DNA from 4 places in the Sporomusa sp. 246TCP1 genome. Region 2 is predicted to be linked to each of the others. Evidence: riboswitches for the same ligand, from Rfam matches in the RefSeq annotation. Region 2 holds a riboswitch; each other region holds the start of a gene.
The links. A riboswitch is a leader RNA that binds a small molecule or an ion and turns the genes downstream of it on or off. The one in region 2 is predicted to bind cobalamin.
Positions count from the first base shown of each region.

Region 1: it holds a riboswitch for cobalamin, as region 2 does, so the genes downstream of both, AC1ECB_RS16230 (methyltransferase family protein) here and AC1ECB_RS12770 (TonB-dependent receptor plug domain-containing protein) in region 2, are expected to answer to the same signal.
Region 3: it holds a riboswitch for cobalamin, as region 2 does, so the genes downstream of both, cbiD (cobalt-precorrin-5B (C(1))-methyltransferase CbiD) here and AC1ECB_RS12770 (TonB-dependent receptor plug domain-containing protein) in region 2, are expected to answer to the same signal.
Region 4: it holds a riboswitch for cobalamin, as region 2 does, so the genes downstream of both, AC1ECB_RS10100 (nucleotide-binding protein) here and AC1ECB_RS12770 (TonB-dependent receptor plug domain-containing protein) in region 2, are expected to answer to the same signal.

Region 1 is NZ_CM170492.1:3,416,303-3,423,743, forward strand. It holds gene AC1ECB_RS16205 (GntP family permease) at 1-1,008, opposite strand, end outside; gene AC1ECB_RS16210 (UxaA family hydrolase) at 1,186-2,346, opposite strand; gene AC1ECB_RS16215 (UxaA family hydrolase) at 2,349-2,648, opposite strand; gene larA (nickel-dependent lactate racemase) at 2,694-3,971, opposite strand; gene AC1ECB_RS16225 (DUF4931 domain-containing protein) at 4,569-5,336, opposite strand; cobalamin riboswitch at 5,584-5,766, shown strand; gene AC1ECB_RS16230 (methyltransferase family protein) at 5,964-6,971, shown strand; gene AC1ECB_RS16235 (TonB-dependent receptor plug domain-containing protein) at 7,018-7,441, shown strand, end outside.
Region 2 is NZ_CM170492.1:2,714,516-2,721,956, forward strand. It holds gene nikA (nickel ABC transporter substrate-binding protein) at 1-797, opposite strand, end outside; gene AC1ECB_RS12750 (ABC transporter ATP-binding protein) at 794-1,579, opposite strand; gene AC1ECB_RS12755 (ABC transporter ATP-binding protein) at 1,633-2,433, opposite strand; gene AC1ECB_RS12760 (ABC transporter permease) at 2,450-3,271, opposite strand; gene AC1ECB_RS12765 (ABC transporter permease) at 3,271-4,212, opposite strand; gene AC1ECB_RS12770 (TonB-dependent receptor plug domain-containing protein) at 4,219-6,165, opposite strand; cobalamin riboswitch at 6,413-6,593, opposite strand; gene AC1ECB_RS12775 (helix-turn-helix transcriptional regulator) at 6,868-7,441, shown strand, end outside.
Region 3 is NZ_CM170492.1:945,105-952,545, forward strand. It holds gene larB (nickel pincer cofactor biosynthesis protein LarB) at 108-860, shown strand; gene larC (nickel pincer cofactor biosynthesis protein LarC) at 871-2,079, shown strand; gene AC1ECB_RS04540 (HD-GYP domain-containing protein) at 2,277-3,356, shown strand; gene folE2 (GTP cyclohydrolase FolE2) at 3,489-4,277, shown strand; gene AC1ECB_RS04550 (hypothetical protein) at 4,333-4,644, opposite strand; gene AC1ECB_RS04555 (ChbG/HpnK family deacetylase) at 4,777-5,637, shown strand; cobalamin riboswitch at 5,734-5,905, shown strand; gene cbiD (cobalt-precorrin-5B (C(1))-methyltransferase CbiD) at 6,023-7,117, shown strand; gene cbiE (precorrin-6y C5,15-methyltransferase (decarboxylating) subunit CbiE) at 7,096-7,441, shown strand, end outside.
Region 4 is NZ_CM170492.1:2,048,698-2,056,138, forward strand. It holds gene AC1ECB_RS10080 (carbon-nitrogen hydrolase family protein) at 1-135, opposite strand, end outside; gene AC1ECB_RS10085 (TonB-dependent receptor plug domain-containing protein) at 171-2,144, opposite strand; gene AC1ECB_RS10090 (nitrogenase component 1) at 2,211-3,572, opposite strand; gene AC1ECB_RS10095 (nitrogenase component 1) at 3,499-4,797, opposite strand; gene AC1ECB_RS10100 (nucleotide-binding protein) at 4,784-5,596, opposite strand; cobalamin riboswitch at 5,755-5,938, opposite strand; gene AC1ECB_RS10105 (carbon-nitrogen hydrolase family protein) at 6,353-7,114, opposite strand; gene AC1ECB_RS10110 (hypothetical protein) at 7,237-7,441, opposite strand, start outside.

The DNA of each region.
Region 1 (7,441 bases), 700 kb from region 2:
CGCACCTGTTACAAGAATAATAAGTCCTGCGTCAGCGAGCGATTTTTCCATTATCTTCTGGGCTTCATCTCTTGTGAGAGTGGCGCACAAACCGTATACGGACAATAAAACCGCAATAAATACTGCAACAATGGGGTTACCCAATATTCCAATAATACTGCCGGCAGTGCCACCAATCTTTAAGGCGCTGGAAATGGTATTGGCCAATATTAACAGAACAGGTATCACAATGGGAGCAAATGATAGCATCATTCCAGGAAGTTGTTCACTTGATGCTATCTCCTTAAAATCTTTCCCAGTCAGTTCCTCCATGGATTTATGTTTGGCAATTATATTTTCAAGAGTCTGTTTTTGCTCACCACTAATACTGAGGTCTTCCAAACTTTTTTCCGGAATTAATACCGGGAATTGTTTTTCAACATACCGGAAGTACGCAATAGAGATTAGAAATAGTGGAATTGACAATAAAATGCCACACAAAATCATAATGCCAAGATCTACTTTGAAGAAACCAGCTACAGCCAAAGGTCCGGGGGTCGGCGGCACCAAAAAGTGAGTAATATATAATCCCATGCCGAGCATTCCGCCTAATCCCACCATAGATCTTTTGGTTATGCGTGAAAACTCCTTGGCAAGCTCAGAAAGAATAACAAAACCCGAGTCACAGAATACAGGTATACCGACAAGTAACCCTGACAGGCCAAGCGCCACATCCGCATTTTTTACTCCAACCATCCTTAGGATAGTGAGCGCCATTTTTTTGGCTGCACCACTTTTTTCAAGGAATTTCCCCATAATGCAGCCAAAACCAATTACAATACCAATACTGCCTAAAGTTCCGCCAAAGCCACCTGATACAGCCTTCATTGTGTCGGCGGTCGACAGCCCGGCCATCAGCCCAACTAGAATTGAAGTAAAAATTAGTGCCGGAAAAGCCTGAATCTTGGTCTTGATAATCAGCCAAAGTAGCACGACGATTCCAACGACTAGCGCGATAATACTACCCATGATCATTCCTCCAGTTTCATTATATGGTGAATTCTTACGGATACAATTGCCGGTCTGATATTTGCAAACCAGCCTCAGCAATAGTACCCCTAAGTCCAATACTGCATATAAAGAGCATATCCTGGAGTATATAAAACTTTGTTATTATCCCTTCTTTGTCATCACCTCCCACTCAGATCAAATAACCGGCCCCCACATAAAGATATCCATTGAATTGGTATAACCGGATATTTCTGCTTTGGTCATGCCACCGGATGCGACACATACCAATTCCTCCAGAACACGCCGTCCGGCATCGGGAATGGTGTCTCCCCCGTCGATCACCGCGCTTAGATTCATGTCAATATGGTCGCTCATTTTCTCAGCCGCAGTACGGCTGCCGGTAATTTTCAGTACAGGCACAAAGGGGAATCCCTGCGGTGCCCCCCGTCCGGTAGCAAACGCAATTACATTGCAGCCAGCAGCTGCCAAACCAGTAAGAATTTCTGGCTCCCGTCCCGGCGAGTCCATAACAACCAGCCCTCTGACCTGCGGTCGTACACCATACTCATATACTGCCTGAATAGGCGCCGACCCGGCCTTGGCAATAGCACCCAGAGACTTTTCTTCAATAGTGGTAAGGCCTCCTTTAATATTGCCACCAGTAGGCTGCCCACCCCGAATGTCTTCGCCTACTGCCATAGCCCGTTTCTCCATGCGGGAAACTAGATTCAAAATACTTTGCGCCACTTGCTCGTTAGCGGCATGTCTGGCCAAAATATGTTCAGCGCCAATGAATTCGGTAACTTCACCTAATACGGATGTTCCACCGGCCTCTACCAATAGATCTGATGCCACCCCAATGGCCGGATTGGGCACCAACCCGGATGTAGTATCCGAACTGCCACACTTCATACCTAAAACCAGCTCGCTGATCGGAAAAACTTCCCGTTGCTGTAACGACGCCTCCCGTACCATATCTTGAGCCAGGAGCACTCCCTCCGCCGTGGTCCGCGCCGCGCCGCCGATTTCCTGGACAATTAGATGCTCCACGCGTTTGCCGCTGGCCTTGATGCCTTCAATAACTGCTGATAGGTCGGTACTTTCACACCCTAGGCTGACAATGATTACGGATTGCAGATTAGGATTACTCCCCAGCCCGATTAGAGTATGATTGACACGCCCGATATCCAGGGGGGTCTGGCAGCAACCCTGATGGTGCGTAAAACGAACCGCCCCCTGTACCTTACTGGCAATAGCCTCTACTACCTCGTTAACGCATACTACTGCTGATAAAATGCCGACATAATTTCGTGTCCCTACCGAACCGTTAGCGCGACGATAACCCATGAAATTCATAATTAAGCCTCCCCCTGCAAATCACCACGGCCTCGCAAACTTTCAATATTTTGAGTATGGGCATGATGCCCTTCACGAATTTCCTGCGTAGCCCGTCCAATAACTTCTCCGTATTTCATTATATCTTGTCCCTTAGGGATAGAATGAACGGCAAATTTATGACCGTAAGGAATGTCCTCACCGATAAGGATCTGTCGAATGTCATGTCCCAAACGGACATCTGCCTTTTGCCCTGCCTTTAGTATTTGAACTGCTGTTGCAACATTATCTGCCGAATTCAACATGATTGCGTCAATGGCCAAGATCTCGCCCCCTAAATTTTTTGATCTGTTAAATGTAATTTTTTTTTACAATATGACTGCTACACCGTCAGGAATGACCGTAACTTTGGACTGCGGACCGGCAATCAATCCAGCAGTCTTCAAAGCTTCCTCTAAGGTATAAGCAGTCTTCATACCTATAGTTTTGGCTATCTGATGATCACACTGATCAGTTACTAAAATAACGGTATGCTTTAACAGGACACGCGCGATAATTTGAGCTGCCCACTGATCAGGAATGGTTGACTCTGGCGGAATTTTCATGATTTTATCCATGATCTCCCTGGCCCCTCCCGGCGCATCCTGAAACCATTTAAAAAAGGTATCTCCGCCATGCCCGTCGTTACAAGCGGCGCAAATAATAATAACACCGTCTGGTTTACAAGTAGCCTCCGCAGAAGACAAGCCTTTCACAAGTTGATAAATATTTTGATCCAGTGGATACCCACCATTCGAAGTAATAACAATATTGGCCGGTTTTGCTTCTGCTTTGGCCAGCCCGCTGACAAATTTACAACCGGCTATGTGGGCTTGCTCCCTGTCACCGGCAAAAGCTTTAATGATCCGCTTGTCAGCATCGATGACCACATTTAGGATAAATGCCAATTTGGCCTGCTGAGCGGCATACAGCATATCAGTATGAATCGGGTTGCCATCAAGTATTCCCACTCGTGCTTTTTCATGAGCAATAAATTTGGCACAGTGGTTAGACATAACGGTTACACCGCTGACGATACCTGGCAAGACACTTTTTCGTCCACCGGAAAAACCTGCAAACAAATGTGGTTCAATAAACCCTTCCGAAACCAATAAGTCTGCCTCCATTGCCAGTTTGTTAATCACCAACGCACCGCCGGAAGGCAGTTTACCCACATCGACCAAAGCATCCTGATCCCAGCAATTGTGAATTACGATCTTCTCGTTTCTCATTATTTCTTCGCCGAATTTGTGCAAAAGTTCTTCCTGCGTGCTAGCGCGATGAAATCCGGTAGCAACCAGAAATGTGATATCTGCATCCGGATTGCCGTTTCTAATTTCCGCAAGCATTTGCGGTGCCATAATTTTCGTTGGAACTGGCCGGGTATGGTCACTCGCAATAATAACAACTTTACGACATCCCTTAGCTAAATCACGCAGACGTTTCGAGCCGATAGGATTTTCAAGCGCCTGCTTTACAAGGTCGGCTTCTGTAGCTTCCGGTCTATAGTGATGAGCGCGCGATTCCAAAACCGCTTCAAGTTGCTCTTCTGCTACATAAGCTTCCAAAATTTTTTTACCATAAGGAATCTTAATTGTAGTCATCATTTGCTCCTTTTGATGTAATGTCGTACCAATTATTGCGCTTTCTGCAGAAAATCGCTGTAATTTAGATTAATAGCTATTTAAACAACTATTAATATTATAAAATTTCAATTTATTCAGTCGAAAACCTCTGTTCCCTATTGACAATAATTATCTGCAACGATAGGATTTTTCTGTTCACTTTGCACATATTTATGACATTCTAGTAACTGTCTCACGTATATGTAGAGTCAGGTGACGGTTCTTTGACTCATTATATTATTCTCCCTAAATTAGACAAATCCTTTGTCTAAATTCCATATTTTCTATTTTATGTAATATTAATATGGTGAAACTATCCGAAACCTTTCAAAAAACACAGCAAAAAAACCCGCAAAGTTCGCGGGTTTAATTCCTTTCCAGATTCGATTGGTAGAGGCGATCCGCAACCTTGCAAATTCACCTTTTTTGAGATAAAAAATGGTCTCTTTATCCTATGGCAAATAAACCAATATAGCTACTGAATAAAATGCCTGATTATTAATAATCACCTTAAGATATTATTCTCAGTTGAAATTATTCCCACATAATTACGAAACTACAAATATCATTCATCCGAAATTATAATCCGTATATTCGCTTGAGGTCAGCGGCAACGTCAGGAATGCGGGTGGACAGCTGGGGTATGGCGTAGCCGACGTAGATGGGCGAGGTAACGAACCGGGGCATGACTTTGGCGGTTATCTGGCCGCCTATATGATAAAAAAAGATGTTGTAGCTGTTGCATTGGCGGTTGAAGTGGTGGAGGAAGTAGTGGGCACAGATCTGCAGGTAGTCGGCCAGGCGGTCGAGGTACCCGAGGTCGGCAAGCTTAATGTTGAGTTCAATGAAACCGACCAGCGGCTTGTCGGCGATGGTGAGTTCAACGCCGCCGTCGCGGCTGATGACGATGCCTTCGAGGCTGGCCGGGGGGATGTTGGCGGTGTAGTCGAGGTGGCGGAGACCGATGATCTGCATATGGGGGTGGCGAATGGAGCCGCCCGAGCTGGGGCCGTGGTTTTTGAAGAACAGGACCGTGGCAAATTCGCCGCCGGCGATCATGTCCAGCCATTTCTCAATGCCAAAGCGGATGACCCGGTGGAGATGGTCCTTTGGATAGAGCGACAGTTCGGATGCGCAGTCATCGGTTTCGATGAGGACGGTCTGGAAGGTGTCCCGGAGCACCGGATATTTGTTGACAATTAGGAGTATCGGCCCGTCTTCGGCGATGATGCCCTCAAGTTTGTCGCGACAACAGAAGGGGCATTTATGGCCGTTATCGACAACGGTCACCGGTTTGGTGCCGCCAATCTTGGTGTCAAAAACAAGATGAATCTGCCTTGAGGTCATGGCTAAGTCTCCTTATGGCCCAGAGTGTGTTGCTCTTCATATTATACCACACCGGGCAAATTTCCGAGACGTTCACGCCTGAATTATCGGCGAAGATCCGCCAAGAATTCAGCTATCACTTAAAGAAAAAAAAACCATGCCCACCTGTAACTAATAAGATCTGTCCACCTGGATGGATATGCCAATTATTTGTTTAATTGTAACCCTGGTTGACAATCCTGTGTGCTACTGTTAAAATAATAATAAATTGCATAAAGCAAGGATAGGTGCCTACACAGGCATAATAGAGAAGACCGGTGCAATACCGGCGCGGTCACGCCACTGTAATGGGGAGCGAACTCAAAAATATACCACTGGAATGAATGTTCTGGGAAGGTTTGAGTAAGCAAAGAGCCAAAGCCAGGAGAACTGCCTATCTGATAATCACCGTTTTGACCTACGAGCGATAGGAAGGGGATTGACATGTGTTTTTGTTATATTCCCGGCTTGCAACCCAAGTCGGCTTTTCTTTATCCACGCATGCCAAGTTGTCGGTCAGCTTAACGGGCCGGCAACTTTTTTTTGCTCTTTTTGGATACCTGGCATACAAAAAACATCAGGCTAATTATTTTAAAGGAGGCATAAACAATGGATTTTCCCGAGTACAGCCCCACGATCTTTTACCGTTTGATTCAGCAACACAAAGAAGCGCAGTTACTGTTTGCGGCAATTCGCCTGGGGGTATGTTCCTATCTCCAAAAGCCATCATCTGCCAGTGAAATTGCACAACACACCCAGTGTGACCCACAAAACATGGACTTTTTTTTGACGGCATTAAGCTCAATCGGCCTGTTAAAAAAGGAACACAATCTTTTCAGAAACTCGCCGGAAGCGCAATTATATCTTGATAAAAACAGTTCTTTATACCTAGGCGAATATTTTCTCTTTTGGGAAAAAAAAACCAGCTTGGAACAAGTCGAGGAATTGGTGCGTCACGGTGCTGCTGCACCCTGTCAACAGGATCAAGGACATGCCTTTTATAATTTCCGGGAATTAGCCCGCCTATCGGCAACAGAAATTCTTACCGGAAGGGTCCAGTCATTTCTTAAATCCGCACAGAATATTTTTCCCAAATCAACACCCCTTCACCTTCTTGATTTGGGTGGCGGATCGGGGCGGATGGCGCTAGAGTTCGGCAAAGAACATCCCCAGGCAACCGGAGTTATCTTTGAACATCCGTCCGTAGCCGATATTCCGGCCGGGCACATAGCAGAAGAACACTTAGAAGATCGCTTCTCTATCATCCAAGGAGATTTTACCTGCGACGACATCGGTTGCGGCTATCATCTGCTGATTGTTTCCGGCGTTCTTGATTTTGGCGGCGACGCTCTGGATGAATTGGTTACAAAAATTTCCGCGGCAGCGCTTTCCGGTGCGTACTTATACCTTGTCAGCCACGACGTAAGTGATGATTACACAGCTCCTAAGGAGTCCATTGTCGGTTGGCTGTCTAGTCACCTTGCCGGTCTGCGTATTTTAATGCCCAAAAGCCGCATCAAAGCGGCTTTAACTGCTGCAGGTTTTCAACCATTGAGCATAAACGAGCAAAACGGTGTAATATCAGGACTACAGGGCGAATGGTATCGGCGCGACTGACCAAGGTTTGATAACATGTACAAAAAAAGAAAAAGGAGAAAACGCAATGAGAAAAAAGCTGATAATATTCCTTGCACCAATGATCGCCTTAATGCCTTCCAGTCAGGCGGCATGCACCGAGTTGGAATCCTTCCCCTTACCTGAAGTCATTGTAACCGCGACTAAAACACCACTAGACACAAAAGCTGTCCCGAATGCAGTTGACATCATTACCGCCGCAGAAATTCAGTCGCGAAACGCCCATACCTTAAGAGAAATCATTGATTCTTTGCCGGGCGTGGCTATCAATCGCAGTGGCGGTCGCCGCGCTCTGTCCATCCGCGGCTTTGATTCCCGTTACTCAACGATTCTGATTGACGGACAACGTATTCCGGCAGAACCTGATGCGGACTATGAATTGGACCGTCTTTCCCTGGACAATATCGCGAGAATCGAAATCGTACGGGGAAACGCCAGTGCTCTTTATGGCG
Region 2 (7,441 bases):
TCTCCCACCACAAAATCAACTTCTCCTGCCCGTAACGCCATCATTCTGGCATCTAACCCCGGGATGATTTTAACAATGTATTTTTTTGCCTTTGGTTTTTCGCCCCAATAACCTTCATTCCTGACGAATGTATAATATTTTCCCTTTTCCGACTGTTCCAACGCCAGTTGGTAAGGACCTGTGCCATAAGTTGCGGTAAACGTTTTGCCATAGGGGATATTCCCATTTTCAAATATTTTGGGTGACATCATGCCGGTCCATACACCGGTAAGATCCTGCAAGGCTGCGTAGTAGGGCTGTTTATAAATCAGCTTAACCGTATATTCATCAACGACCTCAACCGCTTCCAATTGAGCGATTGCACCGAACCACGCAAGCTGCACACCACTGTGTTGTTTCAGCATTTCCAGGTTCAATTTAACTACTGCCGCATTAAATGGGCTACCGTCGGTAAACATTACTCCTTTCTTTAAATGAAATACATATTCCCGGCCGTTCATTTCCCAGGACTCAGCCAAACGCGGCACGATTTGTCCCTGCTGATAGCCAACCAGCGTTTCATAAACCAGGGCCGAGTGAAAAAAGAACCCTTGCCCGCCGCCTGCGCCCTTTACATCAAAAGATGCAAAATCCACAGCATCACAGCTAACTACCTCTGCCACCTCGCCGCCGGGTAATGGATTATTTTTGCCGGCAGCCGCCTGTTCATCAGCACTGCCTGCCCGCCTGCAGCCTGCGGCAATCAGCGTGACTGTCAGGATTAAAACAACTAACAGACAAATCCTTTTTCTGCTCATTTTCTGCCTCCTTGTTCTTGACCATCGTTTTCAGTATTTGCTGCCTGTGCATATAGTTTTCTGTCCCTGGGATGAAGGGGTGGCAGGGAATCAACCAATAGTTTGGCATAGGGATGGTTAAATTCATGCAGCGATTTAATCCCCTCTACCGTTTCGACAAGTTCACCGTCTTTCATAACCGAGATCTTTTGCGACATATAAAGTGCAACATCCATGTCATGTGTAATAAAAAGATAGGCGCTGCCCATTTCCTGCCTGATTTCGCTCAACAAATCCAGGATTTTCTTTCTAATTGTCATGTCTAGTCCACTAACTGCTTCATCAAAGACAATAAACTGCGGATTGATCGCGATCGCTCTGGCGATACATATTCTTTTTTGCTGACCGCCACTGAATTGGTGCGGATATTTTTGTCCATCTGCCGGCAGCAGCCCTACCCGGTCAAGGAGATAAGCCACCCGCTTTTGTTCTTCTCTGTAAGATAATCCCGCAAAATTCCGCAGCGGCTCGGCAATGCTATCCTTGATCCGCCACCGGGGATTAAGAGAACTAACACTATCCTGAAACACGATTTGCATATTTCTGCGGATTGCTTTCATTTCTTTTTTCTTGATCCTAAATAGATTGCGCCCCAGGAATTGTACTTCACCGTCGTCCGGTTTTTCAAAACCAAGTATCAGTCTTGACAAGGTGCTCTTGCCGCAGCCGCTTTCTCCAACTAACCCATAGGTTTCACCCGCTGCCAAAGATAAGGATACCTGGTTTACTGCCGCCACATTCATTGGCTGCCCCTTGCAGTTTTTTCCATAATAGGTTTTCGATATGTTACTAACAATCAGCAGTGCACTCGCCTCCCGTCCATCAGCCTGGCGCTCAGCAGTTCCTTGGTATAGGAATGCACCGGCTCCTCAAACACTTGATAGATCTGCCCCTGCTCAACAATTTTACCTGCTTTCATTACCGCAACCTCGTCCGCGATCCGGGCGATTACGGCCAAATCGTGAGAAACCAGCACGATTCCCGGTTTTTCTTCGTTTTTGATCTTTTCTATTTCATCAAGCAGCAGCGCCTGGTTTTTTACATCCAAGGCGGTTGTTGGCTCATCCGCGATTAATACGGCAGGACTTGAAGCCATTGCTATCGCGGCCATGATCCGTTGCAGCATCCCGCCGCTTAAACTAAAGGAATAACTGTTCATAATTTCTTCCGGCCGCGGTAAATTCATTTTTTTTAGCATAGCTATACCTGTTGCATAAGCCTCCTGTTTAGAGATTATCCGGTGAGCCATCAGCGTCTCAATGATATGACCGCCGATTTTGATCAGCGGATTAAAGGCTGTCATCGGATTCTGCATAATGACACCGAGTTCATTTCCTCGCATACTTTGCAGTTCTCTGGCAGAAATTTTAAGAATATCTTTACCGTTTACCAAAACCCGTCCTGTGACAGCAACACTGCTTTGATGCTGTAATAGGCCCAGGATCGCTTTACAGAGCATGGTTTTGCCGCTGCCACTTTCACCAACAATTCCTAAAACCTTTCCTTGACAGATAGCAAAAGAAATATCCTGTACAACAGGTTTGCCCTTCCTGATACTAATCCGTAGATTTTCCACGCTCAATACCGTTTTTTCCATACTACCTCCGTTCTGGTCAGGCGTCAGGCGAGACAATATCACGCAAGGCTTCTCCCAATATATTAAAACTGCATACGGTAAAAAAAATGCACATGCCCGGATAAAACATTAAATGTGGCTGGGTGTAGATCATGTTTTTCGCATTACTGAGCATAGAACCCCACTCCGGCAGCTCAGCCTCCACGCCCAAGCCTAAAAAAGAAAATCCGGAAACCATAAGCACATTATGCGCAATCCCCAGACTGAAAAAGACGATCAATGCCGGTGCAACATTAGGCAGTATGTGTTTTATCATAATTACGCTGTCTGATGAACCGGCTGCTTTAGCCGCCAACACATAATTCTTGTTTCTTTCCATCAATACATGACTTCTTACAATCCGCGCATACCATACCCAATTCGCAAACACCATGGAAAACATTAGATTAACCAAACCCAATCCCAATACACTCACCAGGACTAACACAAAAACCAACGTTGGAAACGCCATCAACAAGTCACATATTCCCAAAAATATCCGGTCTGGTATTCCCCCATAATAAGCAGCTATCATCCCGGTAATGATGCTGATCAGACTGGTAAGCATCAATATCGTACCGGCAATTCCGAGTGAATATCTGGCGCCAAATAGCAGGCGCGACAAGATGCAGCGTCCAAGTTGGTCTGTGCCCAACGGGAACTCTGCCGATGCCTTGATAAAGCGCTTGGCAATGTCCACTTTCATTGGATCATTTGGTGCAAGCAACGGTGCAAACACAGCACAAATGATAATTGCTGCAACCATTGTCATACCAAAAACCGCTTGTTTATTGCTCAGCACATTCCAAAAACTGGTCATTATTTTTCACCTTCTTGCAAAAAAGCAGGATTAAGCCAAATATTGATGATATCGGCTAAAAGATTGCTAGTAACAACGATCACCGCCATAATTAATACATACGCATTGATCGCCGGAAAATCCCTGTCCATACTTGCGGCAACCGCATAGAGACCCATCCCTGGCCAGGAAAAAACACTTTCAACAATGACGGCTCCGGCAACCATATGGCCGATGGTCTGTCCTAATAAAGTGACCAGTGGCGAAACTGCATTCTTAAAAACATGCTTCCAGACAATGCGGCGTTCATTGAGGCCTCGGGCTTTGGCATACAAAACAAAATCCTTATTCATGATCTCCAGCATATTCGTTCTTAACAGTCTGATATTCATCGAGATAACCGGCAATGCAAGCGTTATAGCAGGCAACAGGACATGTTCGATTTTTCCAAAGCCCACAACCACTGCCAGCTTCCATTCCACGGCAAAATAGTAGATAAGAATAAATCCCAGCCAGAACCCTGGCAGCGAAATACCCGCCAAGGTACCCATCCTGATGAGATGGTCAAACCACTTATTCCGGTACACCGCCGACAAAATTCCCAGCGGAATAGAAACAAGCAAAATCAGCAGCGCGGCCACTGCCACCAACAACAAGGTCACCGGTAAAGCGGTCATGATGTCCTCGCGTACAGGCCGGCCTGAAACCAGCGATTGTCCAAAGTTCCCCTGAATGGCACCGGTAACCCACCGGTAATACTGTACATAAATTGGTTCATAAAAACCCATTTCTTGCCGCAATTGTTCGATTTGCTCCTGACCGGCATTTTGCCAGATTCGTCTGGCATAGGCCTCCGCCGGATCAACTGGTGAAAGATTGGTGATAACAAATGACAGCAGCGTAATCCCAATTAGGACAAATAATAAATTTACCAGTCTCTTAAAAATATAGCTTCTTAACATACGATTCTACAGGCGCTGTTCCAAACCGAGGTAGAAATGGCGCGCGGCCATGGGAAACTGGCCTGATGCATTCACCACTCCTTTTAATTCATAGGCCTGGTTAGTAAGATTATAGCCTTTGCAATATACCTTGAGATCGTCACTAATTTTATAATTAGCCGCTAAGTCAACAACCCAGTAGGAAGAGGAAGTAAACGTACTCAGATCACGACCAGTTGCACCACGCAGCATCAAACCGGCATCCCATTTGTCCTGACTATATTCAAGGTTTAAGCGATAGCCATTAGGCTGCGTATTGCCAGCATCACTCACATAAGCCGCAGTTGCTGAACTTTTCGACTGAATCTTAACATAGGAATAACCGGTCGAAAGTTTCCATGCCGGCGACAATTGCTGAGTTAATGTAAAATCCAATCCCCGCCGTTTTTGTTTGCTGGCATTGATAAGCTTATAGTCGTTAGGCGCAGCCGGGGAGTATATTGTTGATGTAATAGCATCTTCAACATTACTGCTAAACACGCTGGCCTGCAGCCTGATATCATTAGCCAGTTTAGTATTCATCCCGATTGTGAAGGTATCCCCTTTTTCCGGACGCAAATCCGGATTGCCTGAAGGTAAACCCACCTTATACAGGGATTCGATATTCGGCGCTTTGAAGAATTGCCCCCAGGACACAAAAGCATTAGTGTCCTCATTTAATTTCCGGTTCACAGCAAGACGGACTGTGTTTTTCCCGCCAAACGCACTATGCTCGTCATAACGCATTCCAGCAGTCAATGTCCAGGCTTTGGGCAGTTGCCAGCGGTTTTCCATGAATATGGCTTTATTTGTTATTTCTTTGTCATAGACTTGTAAATGCGGAATGTCTACTTTTACTTGTCGCCAACTGGCTCCGCCGACAATATCATAATGATCGGATATTTTCCAGTTATCCTGCCATTCAATGCCTGAAGACTTACTATTTACATAATAGTCTTTTACTTCCCACTTCGTTCCTTCCATGTAACGATGGACGTCCGACTTGTCAGAACTATAGTACGCTTTAAGCGACCCATCTGTCCCGGCTTTGTTTTTCCAATGGTAGGTCAAATCGGTGTCCTCATTACGGTGCTCTTCGTAAGCGGTAGGATGATAAAAACCATTCCCATAGTCTGGTGCCATTAAAAAATATCCACGGTCACCGTCAATGTAACGATAGGCTAACGTTAACCCCTGCCCTTCACCGAGTTCTTTGTCCAGCCTCACACTGACAGCATCTTTCTTGAGGGCGCTGTTGCCCATCCGCTGGACTGTGCCTGTTCTCGAATCTTTATATTCAAAATAGTCCTGTCGTTTACGCTCTGCTGAAATAAAATATCCAAAACCATTTTCACTACCTTCTGTCGTCAGTGTGTAATTTCTCATGCCCCAGCTGCCACTTTGCGTCAAAAAACGGGTGTCTGTCTTATCAGCTTTGCGGGTAATAATATTGATAACACCACCGGCGGCATCACTGCCGTACAAGGATGAGGCCGGGCCACGGACAATTTCGACCCGTTCAATACTTTTTACACTCGGTAGCAGCCCTAGATCAACCCCAAGTCCTCCGCCGCCTATGCTGTGTGAATCGGCATTAACCCTACGTCCGTCAACCATGATCAGTACCCGGGAATCACCATTAATATAAACTGAACTAATACAGTAATCTGCTGAACCGGAATCATAAATACCCACATTGGACTTTTCTAATAATTCCTGAACGCGGGTATACCCGCCTCTTTCAATTTCCTCGCGGGTAATCACAGTTACACTTGCCGCCGTTTCCACCTGTTTCACCGGAATACGGTTGGCAGTCACGACATATTCATCAAAGTCAAACTCCTGCTCTGCCACAGCTATCTCCGGCATCCCCAACATCAGTGAACATCCGATAAGCGTACCCAATATTTTTTTGGCTGACTGTCGATGTTTCATGTTGTAAATCTCCCTTTCTTTTGTATAAAGTAACATCTTTCATTCCGTGTTGGTTATAAACCAAATCTCCATTTTTAGTAGCCGCAGCATATTATTAAGTTGTAAATAAAATAAAACTCCCGCTCATAAACGGGAGTTTTACATAAACAGAATAGTACAATAAAAATCCCGGCACAAAGTACGCCGGGGAAAATACAGTACACCATCATGCACTTTAATCTCCTCCCCATCGCTCGTGGGTCAACAAACGGTGATTATCAGTTAGGCAGTTCTCCTGGCTCTGGTTCATTGTTCACCCAAACCTTCCCAAGATTCTCATCTCAGTGGTATAACTTGGGTTACTCCCCATTACAGTGGCGGGACCGCGCCGGTATTACACCGGTCTTCCCTATTAAGCCCTTAAAGGCACCTAACCTTGTAATATGTAGTTGTAATCATTTTACCAAATCCAAAAATATGTTGAACATTAAATAACTGCTATGTTAATGTCGATTATAATAGCGAAAAAAAAAACATTCAATACATATATTGTCAATACTACCTGTTAAGCAAAAAAAGCTACTTCCATACAAAAATGTACATTTATCATGCATTTTTTATCAGCTATTTATCAGCTATTGATAATAGATACCAATATTTGTTATAATAAACTAAATTATTAACCAGTTATTAAGTTATTTTAATTGGAACGGAGACACATAAATGAATAATAAGCTACACATTTCTTGTCCGGATGATTATTATGCACAGATGAAGGAAATCGGTTTTATAAGTCAAACATCCAATGACCTTTACAAATTTGAAATTCTAAAAGAACATGGTATCGGCGAAATCACACGCTGCTCTTATCGAAGCGGACTTGATGTTTCCTGGGCAACTTTATACCTAAAAAAAGAATTTACTTATGCGGTTCAAATGGAAAAAAAGTTTTTTTTTGAAATAACCTACATTACATCAGGTTATATTGAAATTTTCGATTCCTATACAAATAAATCATACCAAATTAACGATGGAGAGTATTACGTTAATGTAGCGGAAAAATGTAGAGGCCAGGCAACCTATCCCAAAAATATAAAAATAGGTTACATTTCTTTTAATATTTCCGAAGCATTTCTTTGTTCACAAGAAGAAAAAACTCACTTGTTTATTTCTGAAATAAACAGTTTACGCACATTTTATCGTGCTTGTATTCATCCAGTAGAAGCAAACACAGACATTAAGGCTATTATGAAAAAAACTATTAATTGCTATTACACTGCTGGATTTGCCCGCAGAT
Region 3 (7,441 bases), 1.8 Mb from region 2:
TATGCTATTATATAACAGCGAGTAATTCTAAAAGAAGAACGATGACTTTATTGCCATTAGGGCGCAGAGATGCTATTATGCAAAAAGGAAGGTTTCGAGGTGTAGTAATGGATATAGATTATGTGAGTCGCCTGTTTGAGGAGTTTAAGGCAGGCGATCTGACACTTGACGAAGCTCTGGACAAGCTAAAAATACTGCCTTATGAAGATTTGGAATTTGCTAAGCTGGATCATCATCGATTGTTGCGCCAGGGGTTTGCTGAGGTTGTTTTTTGTCAGGGGAAAACAGTGGAGCAGGTACAAGCTATTATGGAAAGGCTGGCTAGGTATAATCACAGTATTTTGGCGACAAGGGCTACTAAACAGATGTATGATGCGGTAAAGCAAGTCGTGACTGACGCCCGGTATCATGAATTGGCACGGCTTATTACTGTTGAACGGCAGAAACCGCCGGTAGATAAGGAACGGTTTATTTTGGTTATGAGTGCCGGAACCAGCGATATTCCGGTAGCTGAGGAAGCTGCCATTACTGCTGAAATGATGGGCAATGAAGTGAAAAGGGTGTATGATGTTGGAGTGGCGGGTATTCACCGGTTGCTTGATCAGCACCAGTTGATTGAACAAGCCAATGTACTTGTGGTGGTAGCCGGCATGGAAGGTGCGCTGGCAAGTGTTATCGGTGGTTTGGCAGCCAAACCGGTTATTGCGGTGCCGACAAGTATTGGTTATGGCGCAAGTTTCGGTGGCCTGGCGGCTTTGTTAAGTATGCTTAATAGCTGTGCAGCCGGAGTGGCTGTTGTTAATATTGATAATGGCTTTGGCGCAGGCCGGATGGCCAGTATGATTAACCACATGAGGTGAGTATATACAAATGGATATAAAATGTAATGCCATTTATCTTGATTGTTTTGCCGGTATTAGTGGCAACATGCTGCTTGGAGCCTTGCTTGATGCCGGTGCGCCAGCAGAATTGTTGCGGGCTGAACTGGCCAAACTGGCAGTAACAGGGTATCGGTTGAACTTGTCAAGGGTTGATAAGGGTGGTATAAACGCCTTTTACCTGGATGTTCAGGTCGATGAAGCAGTACAAGAACATCGTAATTTAGCTGATATAATTGCTATTATTGAACAGTCCACCCTCAAACCTGCTGTAAAGGAAAGCAGTAAAGCTATATTTACTCGTTTGGCTCAGGCTGAAGCCAAAGTCCATGGTATGCCGCTTAATGAAATTCATTTTCATGAAGTTGGCGCAGTAGATTCCATTGTTGATATTGTTGGTATTGCGTGGGCTCTTGATTATCTCCATATTGAACATATATATGCTTCGCGACTTCGTGTTGGCAGTGGTTTCGTTACGTGCTGTCATGGGCTTATTCCTGTCCCGGCACCGGCTACTGCCGAACTGTTGCATGGCATTCCCTATTATCCGGGTGATATTGAAAAGGAACTGGTAACGCCGACTGGAGCCGCTGTTTTAGCAACACTTGGTACTGGTTTTGGCAGCATGCCGGTCGGTTTTATTAGCAGCAAAATTGGGTATGGTGCCGGTACCTGGAATATTGCTATCCCTAACGTATTGCGCCTCTATTTAGGTGAGGTAACAGCCACTAGCAAAAATAGGCAAGATGAGAATCCAAAAGATGAACAATTTTTGGTAATTGAGACCAATATTGACGACCAAACTCCCGAAATCTATGGGTATATAATGGATAGATTATTTGCCGCTGGTGCCTTGGATGTCTGGCTAACCCCCATTATTATGAAAAAGAATCGGCCGGCAACCAAATTGTCGGTACTGGCTGCTCCAGATTGTCAAAATAAGGTCGCAGAAATAATCTTGCAGGAAACAACATCGATTGGTATGCGCTGTTATCCGGTAGCAAGAACGATGGCTGACCGTGAATTTATTGTTATCGGATTACCCTGGGGGGATGTCAGAGTGAAAGTCAGTTCTTATCAGGGCAAAATATGCAATGTTGCGCCTGAATACGAGGATTGTCGAAAAATTGCGGCGAAGTCGGGAATACCGCTTAAGGTAGTCCAGCAGCTGGCATTAAAAGAAGCCATGTCAATTTGTTAAAGATATTTATGTTATGGATAAATTAAGTATGAAAAGATGAATTAAGTCAAGTTTATAGGCTGTATTTTAAGAGTTTTGAGCAGATATAAAGGAATTTACCCTTTGTTAGCAGGAAAAACTGAAAATATGTAAAATTATAATTGTTAATATTGTAACTTTCATAATTAAATAAATGGCTCGCAGGGGAGGGAAGAAGCGTGGCGGTAAGGTATTGTATCAAACCATATTCGCTGAGTGAGGCAAAACCTGGCATGGAAATTGGACGGATGGTACTAACCCCAGAGGACAAGGTTATTTTAAGTGAAGGTACAATTCTCACAGACAGTATGCTGCACGGCTTGGAATTTTGGAATATTACCACAGTATTTATTAAAGAAGCATTGCCATCTGAGCCAGGTATTGATTTTTCTATTCCTGAAACTGTTGTCCGGAAAAAGTTCTATGCAGATTATGATAATACTGTCAGTGTTGTGAAGGAAGCCTTTGCCAAAACTCGTTTTTTTCAAGAGGTTCCGCTGGATGCCATGAAGGAGTTGGCTAGTAATGCGATTGAACCGTTGATTAATTCGCCTGGTGTAATTAATCATGTAAATTTGGTGCGCCGACAGGACGATTACACCTTTCATCACTCTGTTAATGTAGCCATTATATGCGGAGTAATGGGTAAGTGGCTTGGGTATACAGGTGCAGAATGGAAGGACTTGATACTAGCCGGATTGCTTCATGATATCGGTAAAACCCAAATCCCACTTGAAATATTAAATAAACCAGGCAAGCTTACGTCTGACGAGATGGAGATTATGCAGCTTCACACAACCAGGGGATATAAACTGCTGTCCACGAAGCAGGGGATTCCAAACGGCGTAATTCATGGAATTCTCCAGCATCATGAACGGTTTGACGGCAGTGGCTATCCTCTTGCCGTTTATGGCGATCAAATTCATCGATATGCGCGAATTATTGCGGTTGCCGACATATATGATGCTATGACTTCGGATCGCGTTTATCATCGTAAAATCTCACCATTTGCAGTAGTCGGAATGATTGTTGAGGAAATGTTTCAAAAGCTTGATCCTGAGATTGGTGCAATTTTTTTAAATAATGTTCGTGATTATTTTATCGGCAATATTGTTGAATTAAGTGATGGCCGCCAAGCGGAAGTAATTTATTTGGGACAATTTATGGCATCACGGCCAATAGTAGTTACTGAGGATAAGGAATATATTGATTTAGAATGTAACAAAACGTTGCGAATTGTGAAAATCGCTAGAGCCTAACTAATATTAATGCGATAAGGGGAGTATATTTCTTAGCTATGCTGAGGCAGGCCGGATTGATCCTATTTTGTATCATACTAGGAGTGAACAATTATGAGGCAAACTACCCAGGGACGTAGTTCTAATAGCACAATTAAAGATGTCCAAAATAGCTGTGACGAACGTGGTATTGCAATTCAAAAAGTTGGAGTCAGTGATGTGCATCTGCCGTTTTTAATAAAAACTAAAAGCGGTTCCTTTCAAAGTGTTTTAGCCAAAATTAAGCTTACCGTTGATTTGCCGCAAGAGTTCAAAGGGACACACATGAGCCGGTTTATTGAAATTCTTAGCGATTGGAGTCAAAAACCGGTGTCCTACCGGGAAATTGAGTATATGTTGACAGACACAATTGACCGTTTGCAGGCCAAAAGAGCGCATATTGATATTAATTTTAAATATTTCATCGAAAAGATGGCACCAGTGAGTGGCTTTAAAAGCATGCTGGATTATGATTGTGTATTTTCAGGTAACTTAGTGCATGGCGGGCATTTGGACTTGATGTTTGGTATTACGGTACCATTTACCTCACTATGTCCCTGTAGTAAGGAGATATCGCAATATGGGGCGCATAACCAGCGGGGGATTATGAAGGCGAAGATTAAACAACAGCCGGGAAAGTTTATCTGGATTGAAGATTTGGCAGCAATGATGGAAGAACAAGGAAGTTGTCAGGTATATCCTTTGTTAAAGCGCGGGGATGAAAAATATGTTACGGAAAAGGCCTATGAAAATCCTAAATTTGTTGAAGATGTACTCAGGGACTTAGTCTTAACGTTGCGTAAGATTGATGGTATTGAATGGTTTGAAATTGAGTGTGAAAACTATGAATCTATTCATAACCATAGCGCCTATGCCTCGCATATTGAGTGTGTAGAAAGCTAATAAAGCGGCGCCGGACTCCAGTAGGCTAGTCCGGCGCCGCATTTGGGTTTTGGGACTATTCAGCGGAATAGTCACCATTTGCGTCATATTTGGCAGTTAAGGTTTGGTTGGCCATAGCGCTTTTCGAATTGGTCGCTGAGGTAGTGCTGCTGCTTGTTTGCGATTGTTTAGCAAGTTGGCTTAACTTGTTCATATCTGCAGAGGTAGCCGAAGCTGTGCCGGAAGTAGCGGAACTAGCGGAACTAGCGGATGTTCCGGACATTCCGGAGGCTTTGCTGGAGTAATCGTTATTTGCATCCATCTTGGCAGTCAAGGTACCATATTCGCTTTTGCTTGCTGCTTGTTTGCTTTGTTTGGATTGTTCCATAATGTGATTACCTCCCTGAATTTTAATTTGGCCATGTGACCAATATTAGTATCAGAAAACATATATCAAGTCATACCAGGGATTTTTTGCCCAATAGCAATTCATATAAAAAATCCCAGTTGAGGTTATAATATGAAACAGTTAATTGTGAATGCAGATGATTTTGGGTTACATAAAAACATTAATCTTGGCATTATCGAAGGGCATATCCGAGGCTGTATTACGAGTACTTCACTTATGGCCGGTGGACCTGCATTTAATCATGCGGCAGCGTTAGCTGCCGAACATCCGCAATTGGGGATTGGTGCTCATCTTACACTTGTGGGTGGAATGTCGGTAACTGATCCGGGGTCTATTCCTTCCTTAGTTGATACTGAGGGGATGTTGTGTACCAGTTATCCGGCATTTTTGAAAAAGTTTTGTTTGGCAGGTATTTGCTTAGACGATGTGCGCCGTGAACTAACGGCACAGGTTAAAAGAATATTGTCGGCTGGCATTACGATTACTCATCTTGACAGCCATCAGCACCTGCATGTGGTGCCGGGGATTCTTGATATTGTGCTAAGTATTGCCAAAGAATTTAATATCAGGGCTATACGGATACCGGCTGAATCGCTGGTGTTCTTAGGTGGTTTTAAACCGGGAGCAGGCAGGATAATTGGCCGCTCCGGTCTTAGTATTTTGGCTGGTATGGCTCGTTTTAAGGCGCGACAGGCTGGTTTAGCGGCACCGGATCATTTCTATGGAATGGTAGCGGGCGGCAGTATGGAGGAAAAGTTACTACTTACTATTATTGATAATCTGTCTGAGGGCATAACAGAAGTTATGGTTCATCCTGGCTTAGATGAGGTTGCTCTCAATAGCGTATTTAACTGGCAATACCATTGGCAGCAGGAACTGAGTGCAATTACTAGCTGCCGGGTTGTTCAGCGTTTGGAACAAGAGAATATTAAACTCGTGTCATTTGCCGGGATGAATAACAGTAAAGGGTGATTGCTATAATTTAAATTAAAATATTTAATTTTGATAATTATCGTCTTGCTAGCAGGAAAAGAGCCAATTATATGGAATAATACCACTAACATAATTTGATAGTGTAAGGGAATGGGTGCTTTGTGCTTAATAGGGAAGTCCGGTGTAATACCGGCACGGTCCCGCCACTGTAATGGGGATGCTTCCTAAATTTGCCACTGGGAAACCGGGAAGGCTTAGGGCGGCGATGAACCAGAGTCAGGAGACCTGCCTGTTCTAACACACGCCGCTAGGACCTACGGAAGATAGGCAGGTGTGGGTACAATAATCAGGCAAAATGCATATATTGTTTGGTGTTATACCCCCTGCTAAGGGGGTTTTTCTATTGTCTGATATACCAATACCAATGCGCAAAGGAATAACTACCGGGACTTGTGCGGCCGCAGCTGCCAAAGCGGCAGTACTGGCCTGGCAAGGTCAGCAGGCTGCAGTCGTTGAAGTAATTTCACCGCAGGGCATAACACTGACAGCGCCGATTGCTGCCAGTCATGCGCTTGCTAATGGCGGTATTGGCTGGGTAATTAAGGATGCCGGCGATGATCCGGATATTACGAATGGGGTTAAAATTGTAGCGGAAGTAATTATAACCGATCAGCCGGGAATTATGATCAAGGCCGGTGAGGGTGTCGGTACGGTGACAAAACCGGGTCTGGCTATGCCGGTAGGAGAGCCGGCTGTAAACCCTGGACCGCGTATCATGATTACTAAGGCGGTTAACGATTGTTTGCCGCCAGGTAAAGGAGCTGTAGTTACTATTTCCGTTCCCAATGGGGAGACAATAGCTGCTAGAACGCTTAATCCAACGCTGGGAATAGTGGGCGGGTTATCCATTATTGGTACTACCGGGATTGTTGAACCCATGTCTGAAGAAGCCTTTAAAAATTCGCTGGTACCCCAAATTAGTGTGGTGCGGGCACTGGGATATGACGAAATCGTATTTGCCCCCGGAAAGATTGGACAGGATATTGCCGTTAATCGCTATGGTTTACCAGCTGAAACAGTTGTGCAAACAAGTAATTTTATCGGACATATGTTGGAAAATGCCGTGAAGTATGAAATGCGACGGGTGCTTTTATTTGGTCATCTGGGGAAAATCGGTAAAGTTTCGGCAGGAATATTCCATACGCATAATCGAATGGCTGATGCCCGGATGGAAACAATAGCTGCCTATATGGCCGTTAGCGGCGCACCGCAGGCAGCCATTGAAGAGGTGTTGTCTGCGACTACAACCGAAGCAGCTATGCCGATTATTGCCCGCTATAATATGAACAAGGTGTATAATTTATTGGCTGAAAGGGCCAGCAGCAGAGCCATGCGGTATGTGTTTGGTGATTTAACAGTGGGAACAGTTATTGTAACTTTAAAGGGAGAGATACTGGGGCTTGATCAGACGGCCCGGGAAATTGGAGGACATTTAGGATGGAATGTACCTATCGAATAATTGTTGTGGGTATTGGTCCCGGCTCGCCTGATTATCTGTTGCCAATAGCCAGCCGGACAATTACGGCGGCGGCTGTTTTGGTCGGTAGTCAACGGTCGCTTGATACCTTTGCGACGAATAATCAGGTTACCAGGGTGATTGACAAAGATATTACCGGTGTGCTTGATTTTATTGAACAGCAGTTTGCCAGTCAGGATGTAGTTGTTATGGTATCAGGTGATCCAGGGTTTTACAGTATGTTGACTGCACTGAGAAAGCGTTTTGCCGCTAAGCGCCTTACTGTTATTCCGGGAATTAGTTCAGTGCAGCTTGCTTTTGCGCGAG
Region 4 (7,441 bases), 670 kb from region 2:
CAAGAGCGCCAAATTCCAGCCTTCCGGACCGCCGCTTACATCAAGATGTAATAAGGCAATACGCATGATAATTCTCCTTATTTTACTTTTAACCGATATTTTTTCTGACTCATAAGGAAAGAAGATGCCCGCCACAGGCACCTGCTGCCGCTCAGCCTTAAAATTGATAATTAAAATTTTCTTTCATAGGTAAGACTAAAGTTTGCCGGTACACAATAATATTCATAGTTGTTAACAACGTCTTTTCGATTTAGAAGGTTACGCCCTATTAATTTGATACTATCCACTTTAGTAGGTTTATAGTTTAACGTAACTGTTAAATCACAACTATTGGCTAAATTATGATCAGGTTTAGTAGCAGTAGTACCTTGATAAGTATAATATGCAGGTTCACGGTCAAGATAAGCAAAAATACGGGCATCAGCCATAAACTTGTCTTTATTATAATTAGCACCGACATTGAGGATATATTTGCAAGCATCTTGCACCCATTTTGAAGTCGTTTTGGAATAAGCTTTAGGATCTTGGATGGTTAGACCAATATTTGCAGATAATTCCGGATTTAACTTTTGTGTATAATTTAATTCCAAACCGGTGTTTTCCCATTTATCTCTATTTTTCATAATACTGGCGCCTGAGGAAGTTTTGTCCCAGTAAAATTTGTCTTTCACTGTCATATAAAATACATCCGCGGAAACAGCTTTATGTGCGTCTTCAAATTTATATCCTAATTCATACGACCAACTGGACTGGGGTTTCAAATCAGGATTAACGACAAAGTTGCTGTCATAGCTAAAGCCAGAACTGATAGCAGGCATTTCAAAGGCTTTCCCAACATTAAAATAATACGAGGCTTGATTATTGACCTTATATAGCCCTTGTAGTTGAGGTAAGAGCTGGAAATCGCTATCCTGATATCTTGAGCTTGTCACATGATATTCACGCAGACCAGCTATAAAGCTAAGCTTATCTGTCGCTTGATAATCATATGATTGATATAAAGCAAAACTATTCCTATTATTTTTAGCACTTGTGGTAGCACCATAATGATATGACATGTTTTCACGGGTGAAATTAGCTCCCAATATCAAAGAATTCTTATTGCTGCGCAAATCTATTTTTTTCTGCACATCTAAATTAGCATTATAGCCGGAGAAAGTATTATCAGAGTAGTGTGTAGGATACGATTGATCATATACAGCTGAACTATCGACAGTATTATAACCGGCTGTAATTTTCAAGCCTGTATCCTTGCAGTCATACAGTAAGGCATAGTTATTAAAAGAAGTATCGATATTTGATAAATACTGCATATTAGGAACATAGTTAATAAATTTACCTGATTCAAATTTGGCTTTATTATTGGTTCTGCCATAGCTGAAGGTTAAGTCATCAGCTAATTTCACATCAAGATAGATTTGTTCAGCCTTCTTATCTTTTATATTTAATGCTGGACCTGCGCCAGTGGCACTGGCATGCATAATATCGTTTACATCTTTACTAATAGACTTTTTCATGCCGAAGTTAAAGGAATCTGCCTGCACATTTACGCTCGCTTCGTTTAATCGATTACCAACTGTACTATAAATACTTCCGGTAACCTTGTCGGTTTTACCAGGTTTTTTGGTGATAATATTAATTACGCCACCTAGAGCCTGCGGGCCATATAAAACAGAGCCTGCACCTTTTACAACTTCAATTCGTTCTACTTGATCAATGGGGATATTATTTAATGTACCAAAATTCATAAAATTGCTAGGGGTTCCGTTTATGAGAACTAATGTTCCTTGATCAATACCACGAAGTCTGATTCTCGACGACATTCCTGAGACGCTATAGTCGCCGCCATCATCTTGATAGGCATGAACATTAGTCTGTGTTAGATTTTTTACAGCTTCAAAAACAGAAATATAACCACCGTTTTTGATATCTTCGGCAGTAATAACCGAAGTGTTGGCCGGTGTGTCAATGAGTGACTTTTCAGTTCGTGTTGCTGTTACAACAACTTGCTCCAGGATATATTTTGATACCTTTGAATCACTTGATTCAGGTTCGGCAGCAAAAGCATTGTTGGTGATAAGCATCATTGACATCACAACTCCAAAGCAATAACAATACTTTTCTTTTTTTCTTTTTTTTGACATGATTAACCCTTCTTTCTTGTAAAAATAAAGATATCGATGATTCCAGCCTGAAACATCGGCTGATCTTCACCTCCCCCACTGACAAAAGTTCATATATTGATTCCACAGCCGCTCCGTCATATGACAGGAACCGCGGAGCCCCATAAATGGCCGGTCGTGAAGAATGATCTCATCGTGCACCGGCAGGGAGATATGCTGACAAACCACATTGGTCACAGCCTGTTGCTGCAGCAAGGCTTTTTCCTGACCGCTTGCAAGGAGCAGCCCAGGTGCCAGATTAAGCAACCGGTCTGCTATCGCCTGGCTGTCATTTTGACCATCCAGTACGCTGTCAATACTTGGCGGCGCCGGATATGCCGCCGCACCGTCATGCAGAACCACGGTCAGCGAGCCGGTGGCTATCCATTCCGAGCGCAACGCCTGCGCCAACGCGAAGGCAACCGATGCAGGCCCAGCCACCAGCGAGTGTTCAAACCAGGGCTCGCCCCACAGGCGCTGCATCTCCCGCGTGACGGTGCGCAGCCGGTGCTGCAGTTTGTCTGCCTCCTGCTGCACAGCCTGTAAGCCATTACTGCCAATTGGCAGTGCCTGTCCTATTGTGTTCAACCAGTCTACCGAGCCTGCCAAGCCATAAGGCGGCAGTAGCGACAAATACGGTATGCCATATTGTAGCTGCAGATCTTGCGCCAGCTTAAGGCCCAGTTCGGCATGAATGACCAGGTTTAATTCCGCCTGGGTCATGGCTGCGATTTCTTCGATGCTGCTGCCTGCACCCGGGCAAGCCAATACTTTATACCCGGCCAGTTCCAGCAGGCGTTTTAACTCTCGCAGGTCATTGTCCGCGTTATAATAACCGATCGAACAGCCCAGCAAGTTGACGGTATGCGGCTGTACTATGCTGCGGTTTTGCAGTGGCATTACTGCAAAATAGGCTTTTGCAGCCGCCCGGTATCCTTCCCAAAAGCCGCCGGTCAATCCGCCGCTGTCTATACACACCACCGGGCAGGGCATAGCGGCCTGAACAGCAATGCCGGCAATATCATCGCCGATCAGGCTGACCGAACAGCTATTTTCAATTAAGAGTACTGACGGTCGGGAGGATTGACGAATCGACTCCAACGTTTCCAGCAGGCATTCCTCGGTGCCGTACACAACGGAATTATTATCCGGCTGTGTGCCAAAGAAGCGTTTTGCAATACCGGCACAGGATTTTTCCACATACCTGAGTGCGTAAAAATAGCACCAGAGCGGCCCGTTCGCCACAATAGCGGCATCCGGAATACCGGCAAAGAAAGCCGCTGCCCCGGTCAGCGCACAGGTGTTGACCTGGCTGCAAACATCACTCCACTCTTCTTTACCAGCCATACTGCACCCCTCCTTGGCTCCCAGGCCGTTTTGCCAGTTGTCCCAGCTTATTCCATAATTCAATCATGCCCCCTACGCCCAAGGGCGGCAGTACCGGCAGGTAAAACTGCCGCAGGGCATCGTCTTCCAGTTCGTGGGTTGTAACCACTACATCTGAGGTGTGCAGCAGGACTTCGCCCTCAGTTTCATCCACAATAGGCGTGATGGTATGCTTTGCCAGTTCTTGCCGCATAGCCGTTTTCTGCTCGCCGGTCAGGCCTTTGAATAAAAGAATCTTGGCCGGCGTCACTCCGGCCAGGGTAAGCAGCTCTAGCACCCAGCCCGGCTGTAAGTGGATGAGCGGACGGCCAATACCGAGCACCACCCGGCGTTCCTCTAGAGCTCGGCGGCACTTGGCCGCCGCCGCTTCCAGCCGTTGCGCCTGCTCCGCTTCCGCCTGCAGGGCCTCCTGTTCCCGGCCCAGCATTGCGCCCAGCTGCCTGAGCCAAGCCTTTGTCCCGGTCCAGCCTACCGGAAAATCATGATCCAGAAAAGGAATTCCAAACCTTTCCTTCAAGTCGACAGCTAGCCGGCGCATCCATTCATAGGACTGGGGTCTTCCTCCCAGTGGAATACAGAGTGCCGAAGCCGGCACGTTCTTCATCTGCTCCAGTGTGGCATAACCCGGGAAACGGCCCTGTACCTGCAGGCCGAAAGAACTAAGCAGTGTTGCCATTTCTTTAGCATCGGCCCCGTGGGGACCACCGCGGTCGCCCAGCAGCGTAACCGTATTGGCTCTGGCCGGTTGACGCTGCATAAACCGTTCGGCCAGAATTTTAGCGGTATAATAAAAGCCGGCATGATACTCTCCGTCCAAAAAACCGTTGCAAGGTACTGTCAGCACCGGTATGCCGAAGTCTGCTTCCGCCTCCCGGGCAATGGCCGGGGTATCGTCGCCGATTACACCGGCCACACAAGAATTGGCAATCATAATGTACAAAGGCTTGTACCGCTTAACAACATACTCAATACACTGCCGCAGTTGATCGGCACCGCCAAAGATAGAGTGTTCCTCCTGCAAATTACTGGTGATGAGCGGCGCTGTATAATGCCTGGGAACAAAGGTCCCGCGGGCCAATGCGTGATAATGCCCGCCTAAGTCCATTTCCCGGGTTACATGCCCGCAGGCCTTCGGACTGTGATAAATCACCACAGCGCCTTCGTTATGGGCCACAGCGCGCCAGACCCCCGGCATACTGCAACTGCAACTGCGTTTCATCGTTATCATATACCGCTTATTCAACACCATATTGCAGCACCAACTCCTCCAATTCTTCAAAACCAACCGGTGTCGGCACTGTTAAGGCAGCGTTCTCCATGATCAAGCCGGCAAGTTCCCGGTATACATCGGCCTGCGTGGACTGGGGTGCCCATTCAATGACAGTTTTACGGTTTATTTCCGCCTGATGCACCATCTGGTCACGGGGAATAAAGGCAATCAGTCGGGTATTCAATTTTGTTGCAAACTCCTGCAGCAGTGCCTGTTCATGAACAATATTGCGGCTGTTGCCAATAATGCCGCCCAGACGCACCCGGCCACGGCCGGCAAACCGTGCTACCCCTTTGGCAATATTATTGGCAGCATACAAAGACATGAGTTCACCGGATGAAACAATATAGATATCGGTGGCATACCCCTCCCGAATGGGTACGGCAAAGCCGCCGCAGACCACATCTCCCAGCACATCATACAGAACGACTTGATCTTCATTAATTACCTGCAGGGCATTCATTTTTTCCAATGCAACGATAATGCCGCGTCCGGCACACCCGACCCCCGGTTCCGGACCGCCGGCTTCGACACATTTCACCCCGGCAAAGCCGGTATGAACAATTTGTTCCCGCGTGACCTCATCGCCATACTTTCTGGTCATATCCAGCACCGTCTGCATGCATGTCCTGCCCAATAGCAGCCGCGTGGAATCGTTTTTGGGATCGCAGCCAATCTGACAAACGGAATTTCCCAGCTGTGCTAGTGCTGCCGATACATTGGCTGCTGTCGTTGATTTGCCAATACCGCCTTTACCATAAAACGCTATCTTTTTCATATTTCTCCCCCTATCAAATAACCAATAAGCCGCTAAATACCTTAAACAGCTATTAATATAAAAATCTCCTGAACAATGTTCAGGAGATGAAAATATGCAAATGCTGATATACAACATCAGTCTATGTACAAATCCCCTCCCCATCGCTCGCGGGTCAAACGGTGATTGTTAGATAGGCAGTTCTCCTGGCTCTAGATCATCGCTCCTCCAAACCTTCCCAAGACAGCTTGTCTCAGTGGCATATTTCGGATTCGCTCCCTACTACAGTGGCGGGACCGCGCCGGCATTACACCGAACTTCCCTATTAAGCCCTTGTCGGGCACCTATCTCAATACTATGAAATTGTAATTCTTCCATCCACAATCCGAAACCGCAACATAGCTTACGCCCGGCAGGCAACTGCAGAAAACCCTTCCTTATATGCATAAGAAAGGGTTTTAAACCATGAGTTTATTCCAATAAAAAACCTAGCTTAATAAAAAAGCTAGGAAGGATAAACTGCTAATAACAATCCCCTTCCCATCACCTGTGGGCATAATTGGCGATTACTGATTTATGTAATTATACATGAAGTTAATTCCAATATTATGCTAACAGACTTTATACCATCTGTCAACAAAAGAGTTGCCTAAACGACATTAGTTCAATACAAAAATACCTACCTATTTCTCGCTGATTCGCCGTTCCCTGTGTTTACTTATAACTACTCATTAAATCGCCTTCTTCCTCCAACACCGCTAAAAAACTACTTCAATCTCAAACGGCTATTACTGTAAATTTCGATGATAATAAGCGTTGACTATAACAATCCCAATTGAAAAGTAGTACTGCGGGTAAACCATTATAGGTTATTTGCACTTTTGCATCTACAACCACTGCACTTTCCGCTTGACTAAAATCCAGTGTTTCCCCCTTGCCAGTCTGGTTACATATCCATATTGGCAGTCCACTAGCATCAGAGCTTCTTTCCCAACAGTCAATTGGATGACATTTCCCTAAAGTCCAAGCTGCTGGTACGATTATAACTTTTGCTCCCTGTTTTTTTAAAATCTGCGCGTACTCAATATACCAAATATCAGAGCAAATTAGAACTCCAGCCATCATTTCTTTACACAAAATAGGCGCCAGTTTGTCATTTTTAGATGCCCACACTTCTGTGTTTACCCCATGAGGCTGCATTTTTCGCTGGCAGCCTAGTACTTGACCATTTACACCGATTACTAAGCAACTGTTATAATTTTTACCTGTCATACTATCCTGTTCGGCACAACCCAAAAATAGTGTCAACTGGTAACGCTTTGCTAGTTGTGTCAACAGATAGAGTGACTGACTAGGCTGCACAGGTAGTTCCATCGTTCCTGTTTTATGAGCAAAATAATAGCCTTGTACTGCGAGTTCCGGAGTAATAATCCAATTGGCACCTTGCTCGGCAGCCAAATGAATAGCTTTATAGAGCAAAGTTATATTATGTTTCTCAGGTCCGCGGCTCAAATCCAAATGAAGAAATGCTACCCGCATATCGTAACCTCACTAGAATTTTCTATTTTTCTCATGTTTATTTCACTTTTTATATATAAACAGTGATTTATCAGGGTTATTATAAAATCGGAATCCATCATATACAATCAACTGGTGACTTTTTAATTGATATACAGGTTCCACCGAACCGTTTTTATGGTGGCAATATTATTATTGGCGCAATGTTGGTTGTTGAGGATATAGATTACATTTTGCTCACTATAAGATTGTCCAACACTATTGAAGTAATCAATAACTGCGCCACTCCAGCCTGTATAATTGTCAATTGAGTTCATTGTAACATCTACAATTTTTCCAACAACAATT